Regions from separate parts of the Xenorhabdus bharatensis genome, predicted to be linked through region 3. Evidence: predicted binding sites of a transcription regulator. Region 3 holds the regulator's gene; each other region holds the start of a gene.
What was found. The regulator PurR, encoded in region 3, represses purine synthesis genes. The targets are predictions, from matches to a motif close to CANGCAAACGTTTGCNTG.
Positions count from the first base shown of each region.

Region 1: AAC855_RS12905 (NCS2 family permease) is a predicted target of PurR. The motif match lies at 2,003-2,020, and genes of this name have one in related genera.
Region 2: serA (phosphoglycerate dehydrogenase) is a predicted target of PurR. The motif match lies at 1,181-1,198, and genes of this name have one in related genera.
Region 4: glyA (serine hydroxymethyltransferase) is a predicted target of PurR. The motif match lies at 1,820-1,837, and genes of this name have one in related genera.

Region 1 is NZ_JBBMXG010000012.1:82,673-87,788, reverse strand. It holds gene AAC855_RS12915 (MFS transporter) at 1-1,281, opposite strand, end outside; gene AAC855_RS12910 (TetR/AcrR family transcriptional regulator) at 1,387-1,938, shown strand; gene AAC855_RS12905 (NCS2 family permease) at 2,102-3,436, shown strand; gene AAC855_RS12900 (glycosyltransferase family 39 protein) at 3,533-4,999, opposite strand.
Region 2 is NZ_JBBMXG010000009.1:45,965-51,080, forward strand. It holds gene serA (phosphoglycerate dehydrogenase) at 1-1,106, opposite strand, end outside; gene rpiA (ribose-5-phosphate isomerase RpiA) at 1,378-2,037, opposite strand; gene AAC855_RS10185 (LysR family transcriptional regulator ArgP) at 2,233-3,138, shown strand; gene AAC855_RS10190 (oxidative stress defense protein) at 3,135-3,863, opposite strand; gene argO (arginine exporter ArgO) at 4,082-4,705, opposite strand; gene mscS (small-conductance mechanosensitive channel MscS) at 5,034-5,116, opposite strand, start outside.
Region 3 is NZ_JBBMXG010000005.1:84,239-89,354, forward strand. It holds gene punR (DNA-binding transcriptional activator PunR) at 1-823, shown strand, start outside; gene purR (HTH-type transcriptional repressor PurR) at 827-1,852, opposite strand; gene sodB (superoxide dismutase [Fe]) at 2,377-2,955, opposite strand; gene AAC855_RS06640 (Grx4 family monothiol glutaredoxin) at 3,315-3,656, shown strand; gene rnt (ribonuclease T) at 3,711-4,361, opposite strand; gene gloA (lactoylglutathione lyase) at 4,500-4,907, opposite strand.
Region 4 is NZ_JBBMXG010000001.1:385,178-390,293, reverse strand. It holds gene glnB (nitrogen regulatory protein P-II) at 14-352, shown strand; gene hmpA (NO-inducible flavohemoprotein) at 409-1,656, opposite strand; gene glyA (serine hydroxymethyltransferase) at 1,944-3,197, shown strand; gene AAC855_RS01590 (3-phenylpropionate MFS transporter) at 3,309-4,535, shown strand; gene suhB (inositol-1-monophosphatase) at 4,643-5,116, opposite strand, start outside.

The DNA.
Region 1 (5,116 bases), on a different contig from region 3:
AGCGATATCGGCTGGCAGGATAAATGCTGTTGTATAAATTGCCACCAACAGGCTACCGAGTACAGCAACTCCAATCAGGCCTCCTAGTTCATAGGCGATTTCTTCAATTGAGGCTGCTGTGCCTGCGCTGTGATCGGGGGCGCTGAACATGATGGATGTAGAAGCGGCTGTCATCGCAGCACCGATACCGAATCCAATCATGGAAAATGTCGTGATTTGTACCAACATTCCAGATCGGAAACCGATGAGATAGCCAAAAGTGCCTAATCCCGCCAGAAAAAGAGAAAGCCACATAATTCGGCCCGAACCCAATTTGGGTATAGCGAGACCCGCTAATGGCCCGGCAACGAAAGAAGCTAATGGGATAGGTAAAATAAATAACCCTGCCTGTAAAGGTGATAAGCCAGCAACAAGTTGCAGTCGCTGACTGATTATTAATTCAATTCCCATAAGGGCGGCGGTGCTAACAAAAGCGGTCGCGACACCGGTAGCAAAACCATAGGATCTTAATGCATTAAAGTCTATGATCGGTGCAGATGAACGACGTTGTCGAGAAACGAACATCATCGTGAATATAATGCCGATTGCGCTGGCGATAATGGCTGTTCCCATTGATGGGGCTTGTTTGCTGATTTCTTTGATAGCAAAAGTCATGCCAATCAGCCCGATCATAATTTGGATGGAGGCCAGTAGGTCGAATGTGCGTTGTGGGTTACTTTGGCTTTTAGTCATAGTGAATAGGGCGAATATTAACGCAATAACGACGATAGGGACGTTGATCAGGAAAACGGAACCCCACCAGAAATATTCCAGCAGTATTCCACCTATGACGGGGCCAAGTGCCGCGCCTCCCGCAGCAACAGCTGACCAGATACCGATGGCAAGAGCGCGTTCTCCGGGTTCTTCGAAAACCTGACGGATGATTGCGAGTGTGGCTGGCATCATCATTGCGGCACCGATGGCAAGTGTCACTCGTGCACTGATCAACATACTGGTATTCGGAGAAAATGCTGCCATCATTGAGGCAATGCCGAACACGGCTAATCCGGCAGTAAACAATTTCTTGGCACCAAAGCGATCACTTAGAGCACCTGTCCCGGGAAGCAGGCCAGCAATGGTTAATGAATAAGCATTCATGATCCATAACTTCTCAGTGGAAGATGCTCGTAAATCGTATGTTAAACGTGGTAAAGCGGTATAGAGGACTGTCATGTCGATGACAATCAGAAAAAGTGCACTGGAAATAACAGCCAGCACAAGCCAGCGAGTATTTGATTTCATATAAGAACTCATCAATGTGGTTTAGAGATCCTGTATCGCCAACCCTTGACGGTACAAATTACGTACATTATAAATACATACGTATTGAATTAAAAGAGAGTAATCATGGGACGACGTAAAACAATTGACCGGAACATTCTGTTGGATGCAGCAGAACAAATTGTCACCACACAGGGGGCAGCGGCTCTTACCATTGATGCGGTAGCAAAAGCCGTCGGGATCACTAAGGGCGGGGTTCAATACAGTTTTAACACGAAAGATGCACTTATTGAGGCAATGTTTGAACGCTGGGGACTGAGCTACGAAGAGCAATTCCACAAAATAGCCGGCGAAGCGCCCGATCCACTGACGGCAATACGTGCGCACATTGAAGCAAGTCAATGTTCCGACGAAGTGTCATCGGCGAAAGCGGCAGGATTGATGGCATCGTTATTGCAAACACCGGAACATTTGGAATCAACCCGTGGATGGTATCGTGAGCGCATTGCTAATTTGGATACAACCACAGCAGAAGGTCGTCGGGCTCGCTTAGCTTTTTTGGCGACAGAAGGTGTATTTATTTTACGCTTCTTCGGCTTGATGAATATTGGCAAGGATGAATGGGCGGATATTTTCAGCGATATTCTGGCGATGGCACCGTCTGAAAATAGTGAATAAAAACAGCGTCCATTAGTGCAGTTCGTTAATAATCACTTTGTGATATAACTTATTGATTGTACTCATAGCAATCGTTTTCTTTTTTGATCTTTTAGGATAACGATTTATTTTGATTTCCTGTAGGATGAATCGAAAACTTCATCTGTTTAGGAATAAAACATTAATGAGTACACTCAATTCAGGCTCTGCAAATAGTCAGGGCTTACTTCAGCGCGTGTTTAAACTGGAAGAGCATGGCACAACAGTTCGCACCGAGATGATTGCGGGGCTGACGACCTTTCTGACGATGGTCTATATCGTCTTTGTAAACCCACAAATTCTGTCTGTTGCCGGAATGGATATTAAAGCCGTATTTGTCACAACCTGCTTAATTGCTGCACTTGGCAGCATTATGATGGGAATAGTGGCTAATTTACCCGTTGCGGTTGCACCGGCTATGGGCCTGAATGCATTTTTTGCCTTCGTTGTTGTTGGTGCCATGGGGGTTTCGTGGCAGGTTGCGATGGGGGCAATCTTCTGGGGGGCTGTGGGGCTGCTGATCCTGACAATTTTCCGCATTCGTTACTGGATGATAGCGAATATCCCCGTGGGGCTGCGGGTCGGTATTACCAGCGGTATCGGGCTTTTTATTGCCATGATGGGGCTGAAAAATGCCGGCATTATTGTACCGAATCCAGATACGATCGTTTCTATTGGTAACTTTACTGCTCATAACGTCCTGTTGGGCGCGCTGGGCTTTTTTATCATTGCTATTTTAGCCGCACGTAATTTCCACGCCGCAGTATTGCTGTCCATCGTAATAACAACGGGGATCGGGTTTATGCTGGGGTATGTGGAATATCAGGGTATTTTTGATTTTCCACCCAGTGTTATGACTGTTGTCGGGCATGTAGATGTGAAAGGTGCGTTGGATATCGCATTAGTCGGGATTATTTTTTCTTTTATGTTGGTGAACCTGTTTGATTCATCCGGTACGTTGATTGGTGTGACCGATAAAGCAGGCCTTGCTGACAGTAACGGCAAATTCCCGCAGATGAAGCAGGCGCTGTATGTTGACAGCATCAGCTCAGTGGCAGGTTCTTACATCGGCACTTCTTCGGTAACGGCGTTTGTAGAAAGTTCTTCTGGTGTTTCTGTTGGTGGCCGTACTGGATTAACCGCTGTCGTCGTTGGTATTTTATTCCTGTTGGTGATGTTTATCTCTCCATTGGCGAGCATGGTTCCGGCTTATGCAACAGCGGGTGCGCTGGTTTATGTCGGCGTTTTGATGACATCCAGCCTGACACGGGTGAAATGGGATGATCTGACGGAATCCGTTCCGGCATTTATCACCGCTGTGATGATGCCATTCAGCTTCTCAATTACTGAAGGTATTGCATTGGGCTTTATGGCTTATTGTGTGATGAAACTGGGAACAGGCAAATGGCGCGAGATAGGCCCGTGCGTTATTGTCGTTACGTTGTTGTTTGTACTGAAAATGGTATTTGTCGATGCCTGATAATAATAATGTCGGCTAAACTGAGTAATATAAAAAAAGCCTGATGCATCAGGCTTTTTTTATGGAAATTATACGGAATATTTTTCTAAAAGAGGATTAATGGCGACTTTCTGGTGCAATAAAACCGATGCAAATTACTTTTGATTCCGCATCTGGCTGCGCCTGAAAAGTGAAATCTTCCTTATGACTGAGCGTTAATTCAGGCCATGTAGCCAACGTGGACTGGAAATGCTCCTGTGAACAGTTTTTTCCGTTTGTTCCTACCAGCAATGCACCATATTTGACAATATCACTCTCTTTAATATGGCGATTATAAATATTGGGCGGCGCACCGTTGCCGGTTTCCCACGGTTGTATGGTTTGGGGGCGATAGTGGCTGTAGAACGTCAGCCATTGATGCAGGTATTCACCTCCAACATAATGCAATGGTGTTGCATACAATTTATTCCAGCGTTGATCCAGCTGGCTGGAAAAGGTTTTTATCCCGGCAAATTTTTCTCCCGCACCACGGATATTTGCCAGCATAACACTGGCATAGCCGATGAGAACCAAGACGGCAAAAACGGCTAATCCCCGCAATGTTCCCGTTAAGGGTTTACGGGGGAGCACGGTTATCGAGCCGGCCAGCAGCGCTGGAGCGACTGCCATGAAAGGCTGGAGCCATTCGGTCATGCGCCCACCCTCATTGAAGGAGAACCAGCCATAAATAATCAGCAGAGGCAGAAGAATGACAATATTGGCCAGTTGATTCGGTTGCTGTTTTGGCCAGCCAATTTTCCCGCCTAAGAGATAAATAATGGCACTGACGATAATGAGAGGATAGAAGACGGAAAACAGAGAGCGTGTGGTGTGCAGATTAAACCCGTGTTTGATTTGCGAGTCTACCCATTTGAATGCAGAAAAATCGTTATTTGCCAGCCACCAGATATTGGGCAATATCAACATCAGCCATAGCGCAAGCGCCAGATAAAACAGCGGCTCCCGATAATGGCGTCGTACTTTGGGAACAAACAGGGAAAGTAAAAAGACTGAGCCAACAATTGAAAGTGAAGAGTACTTACTCATTGTTGCCAGCCCTGTTGCTAGCGCGAACGCCAGCCACCATTTGGGATGGTCATCGATGGCTTTCAGGAAGAACAATAGTGACCACGACCACAACATTACCAACAGATAATTGTCATTATACGGAATGATATCGAAATTGATGATGCCAGACAGATTGAGAGACAGCATAGCCAGCCATGCCAGTTCAATTCTGCCTGTTAAGCGGAAAGCCAGTTGCCAGACACCCATCATCCCTATAGCAATGGCAGCAAAGTGGATGAAATACCAATAAAAACTGAGAGAAATATGGCTGATATGAATAGCGGGTAACATCACCGCACCCACCAGCCACGGGTTTTTCGGTGAACCCCATTCACCGTTTACGCCCCAGTTCAGGGCTTCTACGGCATCATAGGGAACAGTCGGATCAAGGTAATAACTTACTAATATCCATAAGACAGCATAACCAATACACCAAAGATACAATGAAGTTCTATAAGAAATATCAAAGAAACGCATAGTTGCTAAGGCTTATATTATTTGAGTTAAGGTAACTCAAAATAGTAGCTGAACTTGAAAGAATAAGTGAATGACATTGGATGTTATATGTGGATTCTGTTAGATTCCGCCGAAAAT
Region 2 (5,116 bases), on a different contig from region 3:
GCCTCAATATTGATTTCCTGAGCAGTGAAAACCTGGTTAATGCTGGTTAAGATACCCGGGCGATTTTCGTGAATATGCAATAATCGGTTAGTATCCTTCGCATGTAGAGGCAGAGAAACTTCCGGGAAGTTTACTGCGGATAATGTAGAACCATTATCAGAATATTTAACCAGTTTACCTGCAACTTCATAACCGATGTTCTGTTGTGCTTCTTGCGTAGAACCACCGATATGAGGCGTCAGCAAGACGTTGTCAAATTTGATTAGCGGTGAGACAAAAGGTTCGCTGTTTGTTGCCGGCTCTTCAGGGAAAACATCAATCGCCGCACCAGAAAGATGCCCGATTTCCAGCGCTTCAGTCAGTGCAGGAATATCGATCACCGTACCACGTGATGCATTGATCAAAATCGAACCCGGTTTCATCAGTTCTAATTCTGCCGCACCAATCATGTTTTTGGTTGAATGAGTTTCGGGGACATGCAGACTGATAACATCACTCATATTTAGCAATTCAGATAAGTGATGAACCTGCTGAGCGTTGCCCAGTGGTAATTTGTGTTCCAAATCATAGAAATAAACATTCAGGCCGATACTTTCAGCCAAAACACTTAGCTGTGAGCCGATATGACCGTAACCAATAATGCCCAATTTTTTACCACGAGCTTCATAGCAGCCCGCAGCCTGTTTATTCCAAATGCCTTTATGAGCCTTTGCATTAGCTTCAGGAACCCGGCGCAACAGCAGTAACAACTGCCCTAATACCATTTCGGCCACTGAGCGCGTATTAGAGAATGGGGCATTAAATACGGGAATACCACGTTTTGCTGCTGCGTTCAGATCAACCTGATTCGTACCGATGCAGAAACACCCGACTGCCACCAGCTTTTCCGCTGCCGCAAAAATTTCTTCAGTTAACTGAGTACGGGAACGGATCCCGACAAATTTGGCATCACGGATAGCTTCTTTCAGCTCTTCCGGCTCTAATGCCCCTTTATGATATTCAATATTGCTGTACCCTGCTGCCCGCAGATTGTCGACTGTGCTTTGATGAACACCTTCCAGCAGCAGAAACTTAATTTTTTCCTTTTCTAAAGATACCTTAACCATTTACCCGCCCTAGTTGTACTCACTTTCATAATGCCGATAGATTTCACTAAAATAACAAAAAAAACGTCAACAGCAATATAATCGTTTGCCTGTAAAACAGCATAAGAAACAGTAAAAAAGTTGTTACGCAAAGTAAAGAGTTTCGTTACAAGGTAAAGGCAGAATTTTGAGGAAGATTTAATCAATAATACAAGATATATATCTGAATTTTATTTTTTTGAATAAGTCAGAAAATTTTTTAAGGGCAGAATATTCTGCCCTTCGCAAGCGGTTACTCTGTAATCGTTTTCACTCCGTTGGAGCTGCCAACCAGCACGACATTCGCGCCACGATTCGCAAACAAGCCTACCGTTACTACGCCTGCAATAGCATTAATTTTATTTTCTAACTCGATAGGATTCAGAATGGCAAGATTATGAACATCTAAAATAACGTTACCATTATCAGTGATAACATTCTGACGATAAACCGGCGTTCCTCCGAGTTTTACCAGCTCACGGGCAACATAAGAACGAGCCATCGGAATAACTTCCACAGGTAATGGGAATTTACCCAACACATCAACCTGTTTGGATTCATCAATAATACAAATGAATTTTTTTGCTACCGCAGCAATGATCTTCTCTCTGGTCAGTGCCGCACCACCACCTTTAATCATCTGCATTTGAGCATTAATTTCGTCAGCTCCGTCAACATAAATGTCTAAAGAGTCAACTTCATTACAGTCAAACACAGGGATGCCAAGACTTTTCAATTTCTCAGTTGATGCTTCCGAACTGGATACCGCACCTTCGATTTGATCTTTCATTGTTCCCAGAGCATCAATAAAATGAGATGCCGTTGAACCGGTGCCTACTCCCACCACTGTTCCCGGTTTAACATATTCCAGCGCTGCCCAGCCTACCGCTTTTTTCAGTTCATCCTGTGTCATATCAATCACTGCCTATAATCAATTACAAGAAAAATCCAGCCGCCAGTATAAACAATATTTTATCTTACCCTGTGAAAAAATATGGCATAGTGCTACCTAGACCGAAAAATATTTTGGGCACACAATATCATTCTAGAATAAGTACCATCCAAGAATAATCGAAGAGTTAATGACAAACGGAGAGCCTGATTTTCAATGAAACGTCCTGATTACCGATCCTTACAGGCGTTAGACGCCGTGATCCGCGAACGCGGCTTCGAACGTGCAGCCCAAAAGCTTTGTATTACTCAATCCGCCGTATCCCAGCGTATCAAGCAATTAGAAAACTTATTTGGTCAGCCATTATTAGTTCGAACTGTTCCGCCGCGCCCTACAGAGCAGGGACAGAAATTACTGGCCTTATTACATCAGGTGGAATTACTCGAAGCACAATGGCTCGGTGATGAGAATGGCAATGAAACCCCTCTGCTACTTTCTCTGGCTGTCAATGCCGATAGTCTCGCTACCTGGCTTTTACCCGCTCTCCATCCTGTGCTTTCGGATTTACCCATCCGGCTCAATATTCAGGTGGAAGATGAAACTCGGACACAGGAAAGCCTCAGACGCGGGGAAGTTGTGGGTGCCATCAGTATTCAGTCACAACCACTACCAAGCTGTCTGGTGGATAAACTAGGCGCTCTCGATTATCTCTTCGTCGCTTCTCCTAAATTTGCCGATCGCTTTTTCCCTAATGGAGTGACACGCTCTGCACTATTGAAAGCACCTGCGGTTGCATTTGATCATCTGGATGATATGCATCAGGCCTTTTTACAGCAGTATTTTGATTTATCACCGGGTAGTGTGCCCTGCCATATCGTTAACTCATCTGAAGCCTTTGTTCAATTAGCAAAACAAGGCACGACATGCTGTATGATCCCTCATTTACAAATTGATAGGGAATTAAAAGCAGGCGAATTAGTTGATTTAACGCCCGGATTGTACCAACGCCGTATGCTTTACTGGCATCGGTTTGCTCCGGAAAGCAGTGCGATGAGGAAAGTCACTGACGCCCTGTTAAAACTTGGGCGCCAGATGTTACGTCAGGAAGATGAGGTTAATTAACGCTGTAATTCAAAAACTGCATCAACGTGATCAGAAAACTCTATGCTTTGTGGTTCATAAGTTTCATCTGCTGAATCCCCTGCTGGTGCAGCTGCCATCTGAGTGGCCCTTAATTGCAGTCTGTTCATTGGATAAGGTACAGCTTCAGGCGGACGGTAAGTGACACTATATACAGCACCTAACTTACTGTTAAAGCCTTTTGCCAGCTCAGTTGCCTGCTGAATCGCATTTGCGATCGCTTTCTGTCTGGCTTCATTACGATATAGCTGAGGATCAGCAACACTGAACTGTACAGAATTAATTTCATTCAGTCCTGCTTTCAAAGCACCATCCAGCAGCGGATTCAGTTGATCCAATTTATGTACTTTGACTTCAACTGAGCGAGATGCGCTATACCCGATAATGGTTGATTTACCATTTTTTTGATCATATTGATATTCTGGCTGCGTCCGTATATTGGCTGCATTAATATCCTTCTTATCAATACCACTCGCCTTCAAAAAATCAAAATACTTGGCGACACGTGCATCAACTTTATGCTTGGCCTCTGTCGCGCTTTTTTGGCTCACTTTGACATGAATCATCAGAGTTGCCATATCCGGAGCTGCTTTGATTGTCGCATTACCAGAAGTCGATATATGCGGGACAGATGGTAATTCCGCCGCTGAAACAGACATACTGCCTACAGCCAGCATAACAGCAAATATCAGTGAGTTACGTTTCACTAAAACCTCCTTTCGGATATACCCAGCCTCTTTCAAGCCACTGTTAACTCGAAACAAAATGGATATACAGCAAATAAATAAGCATTTTGGTACAGCTCTAATAACCTGTAAAAGTCTAATAGGCTAGAAGATCCCAACAGACAGTAAGACAAGCAATTTTCAGAAACATTAGCACACTATTTATAAAGAATTGTTTAAATTATAAAGAATTGTTTCAGTTAATTAAAAATCTGTAATCCCTGTTTCAATAAATTCCATGCGATATACCACATCACGCATCCCACAAACAGGTTAATAATGCGTTGAGAACGCGGCTGATTAAGGATTGGAGAAAACCACGCGGCGAGTATCGCCAATGCGAAAAACCAACTAATAGAGGCAGTCACTGCACCGATGGTAAACCACGGCCTTAACTCTGCTGATAATCCTCCCCCAATGCTACCTAATACAATAAAGGTATCCAGATAAACATGGGGATTCAGCCAGGTTACTGCAAATAATGTCACAATAATCCGCCAACGGCTTTGAGCAACCACATCTTTACTGGAAAGTGTAAAATTTGCAGATAATGCGACCCGAAAAGCCCCCCATCCATACCACAACAGGAATGCAACGCCTCCCCATGTCACCGCCTGTAACAGAAACGTAGATTGCCCAAGCAGGGCACTTCCTCCAAAAATCCCCGCCATAATCAGAATAATGTCACTGATGGCACATAATGCGGCACTCATCAGATGAAATTGTTTTTTACTGCCCTGCTGCATCACAAAAACATTTTGCGGCCCAAGTGGAATGATCATTGCGGCACTGAGAAAAAAGCCCTGAATTAACGTTGAAAACATGCAAAAATTCCTAATAATTATTCAATAAAATAAGGTCTATCTGCATATTAGGCAAATACATTCATTAGTAAAAATTAATTATACTTATTCATCATTAATAAAATTAATAAAGAGTAAGCAATTAAGTAGCCCAACTGATTTTTGTCTTCTGTATATAACGGCGGTTGAGGTCATACTTCCGATGGGATGCGCTGGCGAAAGCAGCGAAGTGGCTTCACCGATAAAAATTTAAACGCAGTTTTAAGCAAACTCTGACTTGGTGTGAGTATATCTATTTCTCACACCAAGTATTTTTCACATTAATTATTTATTACATCAAAAGGTTGGATTAATTATCTGTGTTCTTCTGCAAAGCAATTTGCTGCTGATGAAGGTAAACATCCATTTGTGGGAAAGGAATGCCAATCTTGT
Region 3 (5,116 bases):
GCCTTCTGCCGTCAGTTATACGATAAAGCAACTTGAAGAATGGCTGGCAGTTTCTCTGTTTGAACGCCGTCACCGTGACGTAGAGTTAACTGAAGCGGGAGCCATTTTTGTCAAAGAAGCCCGTTCTGTTATCAAAAAAATGAATCATACCCGGCACCAATGTCAGCAAGTGGCAAACGGGTGGCGCGGTCAACTCAGTATTGCTGTTGATCAGGTTGTTAAACCAGAACGGACACGCCAGCTTATTCTGGATTTCTATCGTCATTTTCCGGATATTGAGTTATTTATCTATCCCGAAGTTTTTAATGGCGTCTGGGATGCGCTGGTGGATGGGCGAGTTGATGTTGCTATTGGTGCAACCCGTGCTTCTCCTGTGGGTGAGCGATACAGTTTCAGGGATATGGGTTTTATGCCGTGGCTGTGTGTTGCCAGCCCTGCGCATGAGCTGGCACTCATAACGGAAAAACTAAATGATGACCAATTGCGGCCTTATGCCAGTTTATGTCTTGAGGATACATCACGTAATCTGCCTAAGCGTGATACATGGGCTTTAGATAATCAGCGACGGTTGGTGGTTCCTGATTGGGAGGCGGGATTGTCATGTTTAATGGAGGGGTTATGTGTGGGAATGGTGCCTAAACACCGGGCCTTGCCGCTTATTCGTCAGAGAAAATTGTGTGTACTTGAACTTGAGCAGCCGTTACCTGATAGCCCGTGCTGCCTGACATGGTCACAGAAAAGCCATTCACCTGCATTAAGCTGGTTGCTTGGATATCTTGGTGATAACACAACGCTTAATGCTGAATGGCTGCAAGAAGACTAACTGTTAGCGGCGATAATCAATAAAAGGACCATCAGCAACAGAACGACGCTCTACAAGACGCGGGTGGACTTCGATGGTTTGAGCATCTTCACGTTTATTGATAATCCTATCAAGTAGCGTGGAGAAAGCCATTTGTCCCAGCCGTTCTTTAGGTTGGTGAATCGTTGTCAGTGCGGGTGTGAAATAGCGGGCATTACGGATATTGTCATAACCAATGATAGAAATATCCTGAGGGACGCGTAAACCCATCTCATCGGCAGCACAAATAGCGCCCATTGCCATCACATCCCCACCACAGAACACCGCAGTAGGGCGATGCTTCTGGTTTAAGATCTTACACATGGCCTGATAACCTGATTCAGGCTCAAAATCTCCCTGAACAATCCACTCATCCCGAATAGTAATATTGGCTTCTTTCAGTGCCTTGATAAAACCCTGATGACGCCCGCCGCCTGTATTTCTGGCTAATGGGCCGGGAATGGAGGCAATATCACGATGCCCACGTTCAATCAAATATCGGCCTGCTAAATAACCGCCGTGGAAGGCATTATCAATAATGGCATCCGTAAAATCCCCTCTGGATTCCCCCCAATCCATGACAACCATAGGAATATTGCGATAATCCTCCAGCATCCCCAGCAACTGTTGAGGATATTCTGAACACATAATTAACAAGCCATCTACACGTTTTTGTGCCAGCATTGCGAGATAAGCTTTTTGTTTGTCGAGGTTGTTATGGGAATTACATAAAATCAATGTATAGCCTTTGCTATAACAACTATTTTCGACAGACTCGATGATTTCAGCAAAATAAGGTGCTTCACTTGAAGTTGCCAATAACCCGATAGATTTTGTGTGGTTGACTTTTAAGCTTCGGGCAACGGCACTGGGAGAATAATTCAGTTCCTTAATGGCAGCCCATACTGCGGCTTTCGTATCTTCGGCGACGAAACGGGTTTTATTAATAACATGGGATACGGTTGTGGTTGAAACACCAGCGCGTTTAGCCACATCTTTAATCGTTGCCATGATAAAAAGGACTCCTGACCTTTTGGTCTAAATTTGTATACCCTTTATCTGGATATAGATCTTTGTTAATCATTTGCCAGTATTATATTTGTATATAGGAAGATAACTGGCAATAATTTAGTGATAAACCGTGAATTTTGTCTGATCTAGCTCAAAAGTGAAAGCAGTAATCGATGCTATAAAGTATATGTATTAAATATCACAGTGCGATTTTTAATCTTTGAGATAAATAACCACTTAAAATTTATGGTGTTGCTGAGTCTTAATTTTCACGATGAGGATGGTTTATGGATACAGATCTGAAATTGGGATTATTGACTGCTTGTAGTGCGTTAGTCATGATTGTTTTTCTGGCGAGTCTCTGTTTGATCGCCTGAGTACGGAAATAACCTTAAGCCCAGAAATAACATAGTGGTGAAACGCCATCTATTTTTCAAGGGGAAGTTTTTCACGCTTCAGCTTCAGACAGCATAACAGTGCGCAGAACCGGAAAAACTTGCCCTTGTATTGTACTGATAGGCTAATTAAGCCAGATTTTCTTCCACAAACTGCCAGTTAACCAGAGCCCAGAAATGCTCCAGATATTGAGGACGGGCATTGCGGTAATCGATGTAATAAGCATGTTCCCATACATCAACGGTCAGAACAGGTTTATCTTCACCAGTCAGTGGAGTTGCTGCATTGGAAGTATTAACGATAGCCAGGCTACCATCAGTTTTCTTGACCAGCCATGTCCAGCCGGAGCCGAAGTTTTTCAGGGCTGAATCAGTAAATTGCTGTTTGAATTCAGCAAAAGAGCCGAAAGCTTTGTTGATGGCTTCTGCAACTTTGCCGGTAGGTTCACCACCACCGTTTGGTGACAGGCTGTGCCAGTAGAAAGTGTGGTTCCATACTTGCGCAGCATTATTGAAGATACCGCCATCAGAAGTCTCGATGATTTCTTCCAGTGTTTTCCCAGCAAACTCTGTACCTTTAATCAGGTTATTCAGATTCACAACATAAGCATTGTGATGTTTGCCGTAATGATATTCCAGAGTTTCTGCTGAGATATGAGGTTCTAAGGCATCTTTAGCATAAGGTAATGCTGGTAATTCAAAAGACATTGCATACTCCTTTTAATATCGGGTTTTTGGCTTTATAAACCATGATTCGTAAAGTATTAATCATGGATAGAGCAAATTTAAGCTTATTATCATGTTGCTATTTTAGTGATTATCTTAACAACTTTTCTGCTAAATAACAGGGAAAAAGATGCGATTTAATAATGAGCTGATGTAGAACTGTTCAGTTTTAATGGATTAAATATTTATAGGGTATGAAAATATCAGTGATTACAATTTGTTGTTCAGAATAAAAATTTGCAGCAGCACGTTCGCTGTAGAAAACCAGCACCAGAAAGTGGTATTCTGAATCAATCTTTTCTGATGCTGATAAACAGCACCTGCGGTTTAAGGAAGTAAAAATGACGACAATTGAGAAAATCGAACGCCAAATTAATGAAAACCCGATTTTGCTGTACATGAAAGGCTCACCAAAGCTGCCAAGCTGTGGTTTCTCTGCTCAGGCTGTTCAGGCTTTATCTGCATGTGGTGAACGTTTTGCTTACGTGGATATCTTGCAAAACCCAGATATCCGTGCTGAATTACCTAAGTATGCTAACTGGCCGACATTCCCTCAACTTTGGGTTGATGGTGAGTTAGTCGGGGGATGTGACATCCTGATGGAAATGTATCAACGCGGTGAACTGCAAACATTGATTAAAGAAACCGCGGATAAATACCGTGAACAAGAAGACAGCCAGTAAGATTTGATAATCATTATTGGTACTAAGAGCCTAATCAAATAGGCTCTTAGTTTATCAGACTTCGTCGTCCGGAGTGGCCAGCGGCCAACCACCTAATCGCTTCCAACGATTAACTAGTTCGCAGAAAAGTAGGCTCGTTCTATCTGTATCATAGAGAGCACTGTGTGCCTGATTACTGTCAAAGGGGATTTCTGCTGTAATGCAGGCTTTTGCCAGAATAGTCTGACCGAGCACCAAACCGCTCAGCGCAGCCGTATCAAACGTAGCAAAAGGATGGAATGGATTACGCTTTAAACGAGCGCGTTCAGCTGCCGCCATAACAAAATTGTGATCAAAACTGGCATTATGAGCAACTATAATGGCACGGTTGCAATTATTCTCTTTCATACCTTTGCGGATCATCTTAAAAATGGCATGCAGCGCAGTATATTCGCTGACAGCTCCCCGTAATGGATTAGTCGGGTCAATACCTGTAAATGCCAGCGCAGCCGGATCAAGATTAGCTCCTTCAAAGGGTTCAATATGGAAATGCAGCGTATCAGCCGGAGCCAGCCAACCTTCGGCATCCATTTTTAAAGTCGTTGCAGCTATCTCAAGTAAAGCATCTGTCCGCGCATTAAACCCAGCGGTTTCTACATCAATAACAACGGGGTAATAACCACGAAAGCGTCCACTGAGCATGTTTTGATCTTTTATATTAGACATCTGATTTTATTCTTAACTTCAGGATAGCGGATATTATGACAAAATTTATTGTGCATTGCAGAAGTAATATCGACCTAGTGGAAACGAAGGGCATGTTAAAGATGCCCTTGTATATGGAGACTTGCATATGGAAAATAATTAATGACCTAATGCGTTACTGGCGCTTTCATTTTCAATGAGTTCGATTTTATAACCATCTGGATCTTCAACAAAAGCGATAACAGTTGTTCCGCCTTTCACTGGCCCAGCTTCACGAATTACATTGCCTCCAGCAAGTTTAATACGTTCACACGTTGCCGCAACATCATCAACACCTAAAGCAATATGACCGAATGCTGTACCCATTTCGTAGCTCTCAACATCCCAGTTATACGTTAATTCGATGACCGCACCTTGGCTTTCATCAGAGTAACCTACAAAGGCGAGGGAATATTTATACTCTGGATTCTCACTCGTACGAAGTAGACGCATGCCCATTACTTTAGTATAAAAATCAATCGACCGTTGCATGTTGCCAACACGGATCATTGTATGAAGTAGACGCATGATTACCTCTTATGTTTATGGTTTTATATCAAAATAGTAATTTCACGAAAGTGCAAAATGGCGGAATTTCGTGCTCTGACCCCATTGTTTTTTAACTATATAGGGTAAACACACGGTAATTCAATGCGTCCTTTCACCTTTGTTTTACTCGAGACTACTTTGTAATCACTTATTTGATGTGAGCTGGATCTAGATAATGTTGTAGTTCT
Region 4 (5,116 bases), on a different contig from region 3:
ACAGGAATACTTCATGAAAAAGATTGATGCAATTATCAAACCTTTCAAGCTCGATGATGTGCGTGAAGCGCTGGCTGAAGTCGGTATTACAGGTATGACAGTGACAGAGGTGAAGGGATTCGGCCGCCAGAAAGGACACACCGAACTGTATCGTGGCGCAGAATATATGGTGGATTTTCTGCCTAAAGTCAAAATAGAGATTATCGTACCGGATGATATTGTTGATACCTGTGTCGATACGATTATGCAGACTGCCCAAACCGGTAAGATTGGTGATGGCAAGATTTTTGTGTTTGATGTTGCCCGTGTTGTTCGTATTCGTACGGGTGAGCAGGACGAAGAAGCCATTTAATCTCTAAGAGCCTCATTCCCCGCCATGGCGGCGGGGTTATAAATGACGATGCCGAGTTAAATAACTTTATGCGGGCCAAAACATTCATAATGGATATGTTGCTCATCAATGCCCATCTTCAGAAGTTGAGCAGCGATATATTGCATAAAAGCGACCGGCCCACAGAGATAAAACTGCATTCCTTCTACATTTATTTCATCTTTTACTGAAGTCAGTTCCATCAACCCTGTCTGTTGGTAATCTACGCCGTAATCATCTTCATTTCTGGGTTCGCGATACCAGACCTGATAATTCATATTAGGCATGGATTGAGCAATTGCCTTTACTTTGTCTGAGAAGGCATGACAACCGCCATGTTCTGCTGCGTGGAGCCAATTGATGGCACCAGAATGTTGTTGTTTATGCAGATATTGCAGCATGCTCATCATCGGGGTCAGGCCGACACCAGCAGAGATAAGCGTAACAGGGGTATCAGGTTGGATATCAAGGAAAAAATCACCTCGCGGAGCGGACAGTAATACGATATCCCCTTCCTGTACTTTATCGTGCATATAACCGGATACCTTGCCATGAGATTCTCGTTTAATGGCGATTTGATAGTGAGTGCCATTGGGTACAGCAGTTAACGAATACTGGCGAATTTCACGATGTTCAAAGGCCGGATCTTCCAGATAAATACTCAGGTATTGCCCCGGTTTATAATCTGAGACTTTACCGCCATCGACAGGCACAAATTCAAAACTGGTAATAACATCGCTTTGCCGCTGTTTCCGGCTGACACGGAACCGACGCAGGCCACGCCATCCTCCTGCCGAAAGTTCCCCATCCTGATAAATTTCTTCTTCCCGATTGATAAAAACACCGGCTAATACGTTGTAGGCTTTTCCCCAGGCATCGAGCACTTCTTCTGCCGGATGAAACATTTCATCAATTGTTGCTAATAGATGAGTTCCCACAATCTGGTAGTGTTCCGGCTGAATATTCAGGCTTGCATGTTTGTGAGCGATCTTTTCCACCGCCGGTAACAGAACAGATAAGTTATCGATATTAGCTGCATAAGCACAAAGGGCATTGAAAAGAGCCTGACGCTGATCACCGTTACTCTGATGGCTCATGTTAAAGATATTTTGCAATTCAGGGTTATGACTGAACATGCGTTCATAAAAATGAGCAGTCAATTTTGGCCCGGTAGAAACAATCAACGGAATAGTGGATTTTATAGTTGCGATAGTTTGACTGTCTAACATCATGATCTCCTGAATTTTTAAATCATGCTCAATTGATAAGTTGCATTTTAAATGCATCTTATTGTTCTGGGGAAGAGCTTAAAGTAAAAATAGGAAATTATTTTGATTTAAATCAAAATCACAGGATTTGTGAAACAACAATATTTGACAGGAATCACAAAGATCAATGATAAATCCTAGACTAATAAAAAACATGATGGGCTACAGGGCGGTAGGTCTTGAAGCAATCGTTTGCGTAAAATGTCCTGTCAAGACTATCTCATTTGATAAAAAGAGTTTACACTGTGTCACATTCTGGCCCTCAGGGGTATTTTTTAAAGATGTAGCTGAGTCAGGAGAACCAAATGCTAAAGCGTGAAATGAATATTGCGAATTATGATCCCGAACTGTGGCAGGCGATGGAGCAGGAGGTTCATCGTCAGGAAGAACACATTGAACTGATTGCTTCTGAAAACTATACCAGTCCAAGAGTTATGCAGGCTCAAGGCTCTCAGCTGACTAACAAGTATGCGGAAGGTTATCCGGGTAAACGCTACTATGGTGGCTGTGAGTACGTTGATATAGTTGAACAACTGGCAATTGACAGAGCAAAAGAGTTGTTTGGCGCAGATTATGCTAATGTCCAGCCGCATTCAGGTTCTCAGGCGAATATGGCGGTATATATGACGCTGTTGCAACCCGGTGACACTGTTTTAGGGATGAATCTGGCACACGGTGGGCACCTGACTCACGGTTCTCCGGTCAACTTCTCTGGTAAACTTTATAATGTTGTTCCTTATGGCATTGATGAAAATGGCAAAATTGATTACGACGATATCCGTAATCAGGCACTGAAGCATCAGCCTAAAATGATCATTGGTGGCTTCTCGGCATACTCAGGTGTGGTTGACTGGGCAAAAATGCGTGAAATTGCTGATGAAGTCGGTGCATACCTTTTTGTTGATATGGCTCACGTTGCCGGCCTGATCGCCGCAGGCGTTTATCCAAATCCGGTTCCTCATGCTCACGTTGTGACAACGACAACCCACAAAACACTGGCAGGCCCACGCGGTGGTCTGATTCTGGCGAAAGGCGGGGATGAAGAGCTGTACAAAAAACTGAACTCAGCTGTTTTCCCTGGTGGTCAGGGTGGCCCGTTGATGCATGTTATCGCAGGTAAAGCGGTTGCACTGAAAGAAGCCATGGAACCAGAGTTCAAAACGTATCAGCAGCAGGTTGCTAAGAATGCGAAAGTCATGGTAGATGTGTTTTTGCAGCGTGGTTACAAAATCGTTTCCGGCAGCACTGAAAACCATTTGTTCCTGCTGGATCTGGTGGATAAAGATATTACGGGTAAAGAAGCTGATGCAGCATTAGGTCGTGCCAACATTACCGTCAATAAAAACAGCGTGCCTAATGATCCTCGTAGTCCATTTGTCACTTCTGGTATTCGTATTGGCACACCGGCAATTACCCGCCGTGGTTTCAAAGAAGAAGAAACCCGTGAACTGGCGGGTTGGATATGTGATGTGCTGGATAACATCAATGATGAAACGGTAATTGAAAGCGTTAAACAGAAAGTATTGGCAATCTGCGCAAAATATCCGGTCTACGCATAATTTAGAATAATTATTGAGTATAAATACTGAATAAATAGTAATAAGCCCGTCTCATTAGTTTTGAGCGGGTTTTTTTGCATTAAACTTTTGCATTAAACACGGGGGCAAAGGATGGTTGTTCCATCAACATTTTGGCTGGGGTTAGGCTATTTCACCTATTTTTTCTCTTTTGGGATCTTTTTACCATTCTGGTCAGTCTGGTTGCAGGGAGAAGGCATTACTCCTTCCATGATCGGCATAATATTAGGCATTGGTTTGGTTTCCCGCTTTGTTGGCAGTCTCATTATTTCTCCTACCGTTAAAGACCCTGCCAAATTAATTACAGCGCTAAGAATATTATCTTTTCTGGCTTTGATCTTTACGGTCAGCTTTTCTTTTGGCAGCCACTGGGCATGGATTTGCCTTGTGATGATCGGTTTTAACCTGTTTTTTTCGCCGTTAGTCCCTTTATCAGATGCTTTGGCGGGGACATGGCAAAAGCAGTTTACTTTTGATTATGGCAAAGTGCGTGTGTGGGGGTCGATTGCCTTTATTATCAGTTCTTCTTTAACCGGGATATTACTTTCTTCCTCCGGTATTGAGTTTGGATCAAGTGTCAGTATTTCCTTTGATAAACTCAATGACTGGGTTGGTGGCAATTTATTCGGTCATCACCAGATTATCCTTGCTTCTCTGATTATCAGTGTTGCCATTATGCTGTCAGGTATGATGCTGAAACCGTCTATTATGCCTGCGGGTAAAATCAAGGTAGAAAACGCTAATACGGTATCATTCAGGGAGTTATTATCTGAAAAATCAGTGTGGCAATTTTTATTATGTGTCACGTTATTACAGGCAGCTCATGCCGGTTATTACAGCTTTGGTTCCATTTATTGGGAAAAAGCCGGTTATTCTTCATCAACTATTGGTTATCTCTGGTCACTGGGTGTGGTAGCGGAAGTTGTGATTTTCACCTTCAGCAAACAGCTATTCCGTCGCTGGAGCGCTCGCAGTCTCCTGCTGCTTTCTGCTATTTGTGGCGTTATTCGCTGGGGATTAATGGGCGCATTCACAGAACTGCCTGTGCTGATTATTATTCAAATTCTGCATTGCGGGACTTTCACTGTTTGCCATTTAGCGGCGATGCGTTTTATCGGTGCCAGAAAAGAAAATGAAGTGATTCGATTACAGTCAGTCTACTCTGCATTAGCAATGGGAGGCGGCATCGCTGTTATGAGTGCAGTAGGTGGTTTCCTGTATGAACATATGGGGGGCGGTATTTACTGGGTGATGGCACTGGTCGCATTACCTGCGATTTTCTTACGGCCTAAAGCTGAAGGCCAAATTCATTCAGTATGAAATGAAACTATAAATAAGAAACACTAAGTGAATAAACGCTAAGTAAAAAGGGCACCTATCGTTTTTGGTGCCCTGTGACTAACACTGTTCAGATAATTATTTTTAAATTAACGTTTCAGTGCTTCAGTCAATTCTTCACGCATTTCAGACAGCATATCTTTAACAATACGTGGGCTGCCTGCAACGATATTACCGGAACTAATGTAGTTGTGGCCACCAACAAAGTCAGTCACGATACAGCCGGATTCACGAACCAGCAGTTCACCACCCATGAAATCCCATGGTTTCAGGCCAATCTCGAAATAACCATCAACACGGCCGGCAGCAACATAAGCCATATCCAGTGCTGCGGAACCGGTGCGACGGAAATCTGCGCAGCGTTCAAATAATTTACCCAATACGTTCATGTAAGGGACAGCGTGTTGTTTAGCTTTGAATGGGAAACCGGTAGCAATGATAGTGCCATCCAAATCACGGGCGTTAGCACCACGTAGGCGATAGCCATTCAGCTGTGCGCCCTGACCGCGGGTAGCGGTGAACAGTTCGTTACGCATTGGATCGTAAACCACAGCAACTTCAGT